One region of the Streptomyces sp. SX-6 genome, then DNA from elsewhere that is predicted to be linked to it. Evidence: riboswitches for the same ligand, from Rfam matches in the RefSeq annotation. Region 1 holds a riboswitch; the other holds the start of a gene.
The links. A riboswitch is a leader RNA that binds a small molecule or an ion and turns the genes downstream of it on or off. The one in region 1 is predicted to bind thiamine pyrophosphate.

Region 1 (5,034 bases):
CGGCCGAACTGCTCGGACCAGAAGTACGGCACCGGGTCGTAGACCGGCGCCTCGTCCGGGCCGTGCACGATGTTGGCGGCGACGGTCCGCGGGCCCTGCAGGGCGTTGTCCCAGTGGTGCACCAGCAGCCGCTCCCCGTACCGGGCGGAGGGGAAGGACGCGCAGTCGCCGACCGCGTAGACGTCGGGCAGCGAGGTGCGCAGCCGGTCGTCGGTGACGACGGAACGGTCCGGCGCGAGCTCGATGCCCGAGCCGGCCAGCCAGCCGGTCGCGGGGCGGGCGCCGATGCCGACGACGACCGCGTCCGCCTTCAGCCGGCGGCCGTCGGCGAGCACGACCTCGCCGGGTTCGATCGCCGCCACCGCGGCGCCGGTGAGCAGCCGGGCGCCGCTGTTGGCGTACCAGTCGACCATGTGGGCGGCGACCTCGGCCGGCATGGCGCCCGCCAGCGGCCGGTCGGCGGCCTCCACGACGGTCACGTTGCAGCCCGCCTCGCGGGCGGCGGTCGCGAACTCCGCGCCGATCCAGCCCGCTCCGACCGCCACGATGTCGCGCTGCTCGACCAGCAGCGGGCGCAGCCGCTCGGCGTCGTCCAGCGTGCGCAGCAGATGGACGCCGGGCACGCCTTCGCTGCCGGGCAGCCGGACCGGTTCCGCGCCGGTGGCGACGACCAGCAGGTCGTACGGGACGGTGCCGCGCACCGTGTCCAGTTCGTGGTCGGCGGCGCGCAGGCCGGTGACCTCGCGGCCGAGCTGGAGCTCGATGCCGAGCGAGGCGAAGTCCACCTCGAAGGCGGACCCCTCCGCCTTGCCGAGCAGCACGGCCTTCGACAACGGCGGCCTGTCGTACGGGGGGTGGGGCTCGGCGCCCAGCAGGGTGATCGCCCCTTCCCAGCCCTGTTCGCGCAGTGCGACGGCGGTCTGTACGCCGGCCATCCCGGCGCCGACGATGACGACGCGTCTCCGCGCCGCGCCCTTGGTCGCTTCCCGGCCCTCGGCGGCAGGGCCACCGGCGGTGTTCGTCTGCTCACTCACACGATCACCATAGGTCGGTGGCCGGTCTCTTTCGGAGCACCGGGTGACGAGACCTCCGACACAAAGTCACGAGGTTTGAACACTGCCGGCGGGTGCCGCCGCCTTCCGGTCGGTTCCCGGCCCGTACTAGGGTGGCGCTGCACAAGCACTCGCGGGAGCCCGGACGCACCGGGCTGAGAGGGAGGCTGGACGGCCTCCGACCGTACGAACCTGATCCGGGTCATGCCGGCGAAGGGAGGGGCTGGAAGCCCATGCATGCGGATAGTCCACCTGGTACACGTAGTCATGACGTCCTCGTCGTCGGCGGCGGAGTCATCGGGCTCGTCACGGCGTGGCGGGCGGCCCAGCGCGGTCTGGCCACAGTGCTCGCCGATCCGGCGCCGGGCGGCGGGGCCGCGCAGGTCGCGGCCGGGATGCTGGCCGCCGTCACCGAACTGCACTACGGCGAGCAGGAGCTGCTCGCCCTCAACCTGGCCTCCGCGCGGCGCTATCCGGAGTTCACGGCCGAGCTGGAGGAGGCGAGCGGCCAGGACACCGGCTACCGCGCATGCGGCACGCTCGCCGTCGCGCTCGACGCCGACGACCGGGCGCACCTGCGCGAACTGCACGCCCTCCAGCTGCGGTCGGGGCTGGATTCGCAGTGGCTGTCGGGACGCGAGTGCCGCCGGCTGGAGCCGATGCTCGCGCCCGGCGTACAGGGCGGGCTGCGTGTCGACGGGGACCACCAGACCGATCCCCGGCGGCTGGCGAAGGCGCTGCTGACGGCCTGTGAGCGGGCCGGGGTGGTCTTCCACCGCAGCCGCGCGGAGCGGGTGCTGCTGAGCGGGGACCGGGCCATCGGCGCGGAACTCGCCGACGGCAGCCGGGTCACGGCCGGCCAGACCGTGCTGGCGGCGGGCAGCGGCAGCGGCCTGCTCGCGGGGCTGCCGGAGGAGGTCCTGCCCCCGGTGCGGCCGGTCAAGGGGCAGATACTGCGCCTGCGTGTGCCGGAGCCGTACCGGCCGTTCCTCTCCCGGACCGTACGGGCCGTCGTGCGCGGCGGGCACGTCTACCTGGTGCCGCGTGAGAACGGCGAGCTGGTCCTGGGCGCGACCACGGAGGAGCTCGGCTGGGACACGACCGTCACGGCGGGCGGCGTCTACGAACTGCTGCGCGACGCGCACGAACTGGTGCCCGGCATCACCGAGCTGCCGCTGGTGGAGACCCGCGCCGGACTGCGCCCGGGCTCCCCCGACAACGCCCCGATGCTCGGCCCGTCCGCCCTGCCCGGCCTGCACCTGGCCACCGGCCACCACCGCAACGGCATCCTGCTCACCCCGCTGACCGGGGACGCGCTCGCCGAGGCGCTGACCACCGGCAGCCTGCCCGAAGAGGCCCGTCCCTTCTCCCCCCGGCGATTCACCCGCTCACCCCGCTCACTCCAGGAGCAGCCCGCATGACCGGCACCGTGCACGTTTCCGTCAACGGTGAGCGCCATGTCGTCCCCGGCGGGACGACCCTCGGCGGCCTCGTGGCCACGCTCACCACCACGCCCGGCGGCGTCGCCGCGGCCGTCAACGAAACCGTCGTCCCGCGCGGCCAGTGGCAGCTCACGCCGCTCGGCGACGGCGACCGGGTCGAGGTGCTCACCGCGGTGCAGGGAGGCTGATCACGATGGCGGACGACCTGCTCACCATTGCCGACACCGTCTTCACGTCCCGTCTGATCATGGGAACGGGCGGGGCCCCGAGCCTGGAGGTGCTGGAGCGCGCGCTGATCGCCTCGGGCACCGAGCTGACCACGGTCGCGATGCGCCGGCTGGACTCGAGCGTGCGGGGCTCGGTGCTGTCCGTGCTCGAGAAGCACGGCGTACGGGTGCTGCCGAACACGGCGGGCTGTTTCACCGCGGGCGAGGCGGTCCTGACGGCCCGGCTGGCCCGCGAGGCGCTCGGTACGGACTGGGTCAAGCTCGAGGTGATCGCCGACGAGCGCACCCTGCTGCCCGACCCCATCGAGCTGCTGGACGCCGCCGAGATCCTGGTGGACGACGGCTTCACGGTGCTGCCCTACACCAACGACGACCCCGTGCTGGCCCGCAGGCTGGAGGACATCGGCTGTGCCGCGATCATGCCGCTGGGCTCCCCCATCGGCTCCGGCCTGGGCATCCGCAACCCGCACAACTTCCAGCTGATCACGGAGCGGGCGAACGTGCCGGTGATCCTCGACGCCGGTGCGGGCACCGCCTCCGACGCGGCGCTCGCGATGGAGCTGGGGTGCTCGGCGGTGATGCTCGCCTCGGCGGTGACGCGGGCGCAGGAGCCGGTCCTGATGGCGGAGGCCATGCGGCACGCGGTCGAGGCGGGGCGGCTGGCCCACCGGGCCGGGCGCATCCCGCGCCGGCACTTCGCCGAGGCGTCGTCGCCGCTGACCGGGCTGGCGCGGCTGGACCCGGAGCGGCCGGCGTTCGGGGCGGCGTAGGTCACCGTTTCGCTGCGGTAGCTCCGTCCGGACGTACGAGCGTACGGCTCGTCGCGATGGGCTCGTAGACTCGGGGACCGTGGACACGACCCTGCCGGACCCCCTCGTCGACCAGCTGCTCGACGGCCGTTACCGCATCGAGGCGCGGGTCGCCGCGGGTGGCATGGCCACGGTCTACCGGGCCCTGGACACCCGCCTCGACCGCGTGCTCGCCGTGAAGGTGATGCACCCCACCCTCGCGTCGGACTCCGCGTTCGTCGAGCGCTTCATCCGCGAGGCCAAGTCGGCGGCGCGCCTCGACCACCCCAATGTGGTGAGCGTCTTCGACCAGGGCACGGACGGCGGATACGTCTACCTCGCCATGGAGTACGTACCGGGCTGCACCCTGCGCGACGTCCTGCGCGAGCGCGGGGCGCTGCAGCCCCGGGCGGCGCTCGACATCGCCGAGCCCGTGCTGGCGGCGCTCGGCGCGGCGCACCGCGCCGGGCTCGTGCACCGCGACATGAAGCCCGAGAACGTGCTGATCGGGGACGACGGGCGGGTCAAGGTCGCCGACTTCGGCCTGGTGCGGGCGGTGGGCACCACCACCACGACCAACACCGGCTCGGTCCTGGGGACGGTGTCCTACCTCGCCCCCGAGCAGATCGAGCAGGGCACCGTCGACACGCGCACGGATGTCTACGCGTGTGGTGTCGTCCTCTACGAGATGCTCACCGGCACCAAGCCGCACGCGGGCACCAACCCGGCGCAGGTGCTCTACCAGCACCTCCACCAGGACGTGCCGGCCCCGTCCGCCGAGGTCCCGGGCCTCGCGCCCGAGCTCGACGACGTGGTGACCACCTGCACCGCCCGCGACCCCCGGCTGCGCCCGGACGACGCGGTGGGCATGCTGGGGCTGATCCGCGAGGCGCGCGCACAGCTCTCCGACGAGCAGCTGGACGCCCGTCCGCCGAGGGCGACGGACCCGTCGGTCCCCCAGGGTTCCGAGGACCGTACGAGCGTCCTCCCGCGCCCCGCGGCGGTGCCGATGGACCGTACCGCGCGGTTCGAGCAGCCGCCCGTCGTCCCCCCGCAGGCACGGCCGCAGGCGCAGGCGACGGCCTGGGACCGGCTGCCGGGTCCGCTGCGCGGGCTGCGGCGGCGCACGGTGCTGGCGGTGGTCGCCGCCGTGCTGGCGGTGCTCGCGGGCACCGGCGTCTGGTACATCAACTCCGGCCAGTTCACCTCGGTCCCGGCCGTCCTGGACATGACGCAGGACAAGGCGGAGCAGGAGCTCGGCAAGGCCGGGCTCGGCGTGCAGACCCGGCAGGAGTTCAGCGACACCGTCGAGCGCGGCCACGTCATGGCCACCGACCCCAAGCCGGGCGAGCGCATCCGCAACACCGGCCGGGTGACGATCACCGTCTCGCGGGGCCCGCAGCGGTCCGAGGTGCCCAACGTCGTGGGCATGCCGTTCGACGAGGCGAAGAAGAAGCTCCAGGACGCGGGGCTGACGGTCGGCGACGTCGGCAAGCAGTTCAGCGACGAGACCCCGCAGGGCTCG
Region 2 (5,034 bases), on a different contig from region 1:
ACGAGGAGAGTTCCAATGAATCAGGGTGCGGACGCCCATACGGCCGCCGACGACAAGAGCGCAGGGAACGGCAAACCCCGCCGGTTCCTGCTGAAACTGTCGGGCGAGGCCTTCGCCGGAGGCGGAGGGCTCGGTGTCGACCCCGATGTCGTGCACGCCATCGCCCGGGAGATCGCTGCCGTGGTCCGGGAGGGCTACGAGATCGCCGTTGTCATCGGCGGCGGCAACTTCTTCCGCGGCGCCGAGCTCCAGCAGCGCGGCATGGACCGGGCCCGCTCGGACTACATGGGCATGCTCGGCACCGTGATGAACAGCCTTGCCCTCCAGGACTTCCTGGTGAAGGAAGGCGTCGAGACCCGGGTCCAGACGGGCATCACCATGGGCCAGGTCGCGGAGCCGTTCATTCCGCTGCGCGCCGTGCGCCACCTGGAGAAGGGCCGCGTCGTGATCTTCGGCGCGGGCATGGGCATGCCCTACTTCTCCACCGACACCACCGCCGCCCAGCGCGCCCTGGAGGTCCACGCCGAGGCGATCCTCATGGGCAAGAACGGCGTCGACGGGGTCTACGACTCGGACCCGAAGAAGAACCCCGACGCGGTGAAGTTCGACGCCCTCGAGTACGGCGAGGTGCTCTCGCGCGGCCTGAAGGTCGCCGACGCCACCGCCATCAGCCTGTGCATGGACAACAAGCTGCCGATCCTGGTCTTCGAGCTGCTCGCCGAGGGCAACATCGCCCGTGCGGTGAAGGGTGAGAAGATCGGCACGCTCGTGAGCGACCAGGACTCGCGGGACTGAGAACGCCCGTGGGAAACCGTCCGGGCACGGACGGCAACTCCGGGCCGTGGGAAGACCTCGGCACGGGGATGGACAACTGCCTGCCGGTCGGACACCGTGCAGGAGAAGACGCGCGCAGGGGCGAGGCTCTGCTTACTGATAACACCAGGAGCAAGTGGTGATCGAAGAGATCCTCCTCGAGGCCGAGGAGAAGATGGAGAAGGCCGTTGTGGTCGCCAAGGAGGACTTCGCGGCGATCCGCACCGGGCGTGCGCACCCGGCCATGTTCAACAAGATCGTGGCCGACTACTACGGCGCCCTGACGCCGATCAACCAGCTGGCGTCGTTCTCGGTGCCCGAGCCGCGCATGGCTGTCGTGACCCCGTTCGACAAGAGCGCGCTGCGCAACATCGAGCAGGCGATCCGCGACTCCGACCTCGGGGTCAACCCGAGCAACGACGGCAACATCATCCGTGTGACGTTCCCCGAGCTCACCGAGGAGCGCCGCCGGGAGTTCATCAAGGTCGCCAAGGGCAAGGGCGAGGACGCGAAGGTGTCCATCCGCTCCGTGCGCCGCAAGGCCAAGGACGCCCTGGACAAGCTCGTCAAGGACAAGGAGTCCGGCGAGGACGAGGTGCGCCGCGCGGAGAAGGAGCTCGACGACACCACCGCGAAGTACGTGGCGCAGGTGGACGAGCTGCTCAAGCACAAGGAAGCCGAGCTGCTCGAGGTCTGATGAACGACGCATCCTGGGGAGCCCCGCCGAGCGCCGGACACTGGGGGTCCACGGACCGAAGGACCCCGGTTCCGGCGGGTCCAGTGCACGGGACGGTCGAGGCGGCGCAGACTCGGCCCATGCCCATCGTGCCCGACGCAGGCGGAGACCAGGACGACCGTGATCAGGGGGCCGCCCGTTCCGGTGGCCCCCTCTTCCGCGAGGAACGCGCTGAAAGGGAGCCTGACATCCGTCCGCAGGAGCCTGCCGCCCCGAAGGCGGGAAAGAAGAGTGCGGGCCGCGATCTGCGGGCCGCGATAGGGGTGGGGCTGGGGCTCGGCGCGGTCATCCTCGCCTCCCTGTTCATCTACAAGCCCGTGTTCCTCGGCGTCGTCGTGGTCGCCGTGGTGGTCGGGCTGTGGGAGCTGACCTCCCGGCTCGCCGAGCGGAAGTCCATCAGGGCGCCCCTGGTGCCGCTCGCCATCGGCGGAGCGGCGATGACGGTCGCGGGCTATGTGAACGGTGCCGAGGGTGCCTGGGTGGCCATGGCCTTCACCGCGCTCGCCGTGCTGGTCTGGCGGATGACGGAGCCGCCGGACGACTACCTCAAGGACGTCACAGCGGGCATTTTCGCGGCGTTCTACGTGCCGTTCCTCGCCACCTTCGTGGCGCTGATGCTCGCCGCCGACGACGGTGCGTGGCGGGTGCTGACCTTCCTCGTCCTGACGGTGGTCAGCGACACCGGCGCGTACGCGGTGGGCTGGCGGTTCGGCAAGCACAAGCTCGCGCCGCGCATCAGCCCGGGCAAGACCCGCGAGGGGCTCATCGGCGCGGTGCTGTTCGCGATGGTGGCGGGCGCGCTGTGCATGCAGCTCCTCATCGACGGCGGCATGTGGTGGCAGGGCCTGCTGCTCGGCCTCGCGGTCGCGGTCAGCGCCACGCTGGGCGACCTCGGCGAGTCGATGATCAAGCGGGACCTGGGCATCAAGGACATGGGCGAGCTGCTGCCGGGCCATGGCGGGATCATGGACCGGCTGGACTCGCTGCTGCCGACCGCTCCGGTGGTGTGGCTGCTGATGGTGGCCTTCGTCGGCTCCTGAGCCGAGCGCGACTGCCGTACCCTGGAAGAGCCCGCCGCTGGTCGGCGGGCTCTTTTCGGCCCTGCGACCAGCGGGGATGCCCCGGTGAGATCCCCGGGCTTGGGCATGGTCCCCCCGTAGGCTCCGCGCACGCGGAGATCGCCCGTATTCGCCGTAACGAGGAGTCCCCGTCCATGGCACGCCCTGCGCCTGGTGAGCTCACCTTTGTCGCTCCCCGCGGAGTCAAGAAGCCCCCGCGGCACCTTGCCGACCTCTCGCCCGCCGAGCGCCGGGAGGCGGTGGCCGCGATCGGCGAGAAGCCGTTCCGCGCCAAGCAGCTGTCCCAGCACTACTTCGCGCGCTACGCGCACGACCCGGCGGAGTGGACCGACATCCCGGCGGCGTCGCGCGGGAAGCTCGCCGAGGAGCTGCTGCCGGAGCTGATGAGCGTGGTCCGGCACATCTCGTGCGACGACGACACCACGCGCAAGACCCTGTGGCGCCTGCACGACGGCAAGCTCGTCGAGTCCGTCCTGATGCGCTACCCGGACCGGGTCACCATGTGCATCAGCTCGCAGGCCGGCTGCGGCATGAACTGCCCGTTCTGTGCCACCGGCCAGGCCGGGCTGGACCGCAACCTGTCCACCGCCGAGATCGTGCACCAGATCGTCGACGGCATGCGCGCGCTGCGCGACGGCGAGGTGCCGGGAGGCCCCGCGCGGCTGTCGAACATCGTCTTCATGGGCATGGGCGAGCCGCTGGCCAACTACAAGCGGGTCGTGGGCGCCATCCGCCGCCTGACCGACCCCGAGCCGGACGGCCTCGGGCTCTCGCAGCGCGGCATCACCGTCTCCACGGTCGGCCTGGTCCCCGCGATGCACCGGTTCGCCGACGAGGGCTTCAAGTGCCGTCTCGCGGTGTCGCTGCACGCCCCGGACGACGAGCTGCGGGACACCCTCGTCCCGGTCAACACCCGCTGGAAGGTCCGCGAGGTCCTCGACGCCGCCTGGGAGTACGCGGAGAAGTCCGGCCGCCGGATCTCCATCGAGTACGCCCTGATCCGCGACATCAACGACCAGGCGTGGCGCGGTGACCTCCTCGGCCGCCTCCTCAAGGGCAAGCGGGTGCACGTCAACCTGATCCCGCTCAACCCCACCCCGGGCTCCAAGTGGACGGCGTCCCGGCCCGAGGACGAGCGGGCGTTCGTCGACGCGATCGCCTCGCACGGCGTGCCCGTGACCGTACGGGACACCCGCGGCCAGGAGATCGACGGCGCCTGCGGTCAGCTCGCCGCGACCGAGCGCTGATACTGTCACCTGACATCACTCGCACAAATGAACAATCCGACAGGGGAGCGCACGCAGCGCTGAGAGTGCGGCACGGCCCGCAGACCCTCGGACCTGATCCGGTTAGTACCGGCGTAGGGAGTCAGCTCGACCATGAACACCACCCTCCGGCGCGCCCTCGGTGCGGCGGCCGTCACCGCGCTGTGCCTTCCGGCGCTCGCCGCCTGCGGCGGATCCGACGAGGCCAAGGACGACAAGACGGTCACCCTCGTCTCGCACGACTCCTTCAACGCGTCGGCCGCGGTCCTCAAGGAGTTCACGCAGCGCACCGGCTACACCGTCAAGGTGCTCAAGAGCGGGGACGCCGGCCAGGCGGTCAACCAGGCGATCCTCTCCAAGAGTCACCCGCAGGGCGACGTGTTCTTCGGGGTCGACAACACCCTGCTGTCCCGTGCGCTCGACAACGGGCTCTTCACCTCGTACGAGGCGAAGGGCCTGGACGGGGTCCCCAAGGAGCTCCAGGAGGATGCCGCGAAGCACCGGGTCACCCCCATCGACAGCGGCGACATCTGCGTCAACTACGACCGCGCCTGGTTCGCGGACCACAAGCTGACCCCGCCGCAGAGCTTCGACGACCTGGTCAAGCCGGAGTACAAGAACCTCCTCGTCACCGAGAACTCCGCCACCTCCTCGCCCGGCCTGGCCTTCCAGCTGGGCACCATCGCCAAGTACGGCGACGCCGGCTGGCAGGACTACTGGAAGAAGCTCAAGGCCAACGGCGCCGAGGTCGTCGACGGCTGGGAGCAGGCGTACAATGACCGCTTCTCCGGCTCGGCCGCGGGCAAGAAGGCCAAGGGCGACAAGCCCCTCGTCGTCTCCTACGCCTCCAGCCCGCCCGCAGAGGTGCTCGGCATGAAGCCGCAGCCCAAGGAGAGCCCCGTCGGCGTCTCGGCCGGTACCTGCTTCCGGCAGGTGGAGTTCGCGGGCCTGCTGAAGGGCGCGAAGAACACCAAGGGCGGCCAGGCGCTGATCGACTTCCTGCTGAGCAGGACGTTCCAGGAGGACATGCCGCTCCAGATGTTCGTCAACCCGGCCGTGAAGGACACGAAGCTGCCCGAGCTGTACACCAAGTACGGAGCGCGGGTCACCGATTCCGGTACGCTCGCTCCGGAGAAGATCG

Region 2: it holds a riboswitch for thiamine pyrophosphate, as region 1 does, so the genes downstream of both, ACV530_RS33595 (thiamine ABC transporter substrate-binding protein) here and thiO (glycine oxidase ThiO) in region 1, are expected to answer to the same signal.

Annotation. Positions count from the first base shown of each region.
Region 1 is NZ_JBTHHU010000048.1:3,459-8,492, forward strand. Features, by position in the region: gene ACV530_RS34115 (NAD(P)/FAD-dependent oxidoreductase) at 1-1,034, opposite strand, end outside; TPP riboswitch at 1,176-1,288, shown strand; gene thiO (glycine oxidase ThiO) at 1,286-2,473, shown strand; gene thiS (sulfur carrier protein ThiS) at 2,470-2,682, shown strand; gene ACV530_RS34130 (thiazole synthase) at 2,688-3,491, shown strand; gene pknB (Stk1 family PASTA domain-containing Ser/Thr kinase) at 3,571-5,034, shown strand, end outside.
Region 2 is NZ_JBTHHU010000046.1:10,820-15,853, reverse strand. Features, by position in the region: gene pyrH (UMP kinase) at 16-795, shown strand; gene frr (ribosome recycling factor) at 953-1,510, shown strand; gene ACV530_RS33605 (phosphatidate cytidylyltransferase) at 1,510-2,589, shown strand; gene rlmN (dual-specificity RNA methyltransferase RlmN) at 2,763-3,875, shown strand; TPP riboswitch at 3,907-4,012, shown strand; gene ACV530_RS33595 (thiamine ABC transporter substrate-binding protein) at 4,008-5,034, shown strand, end outside.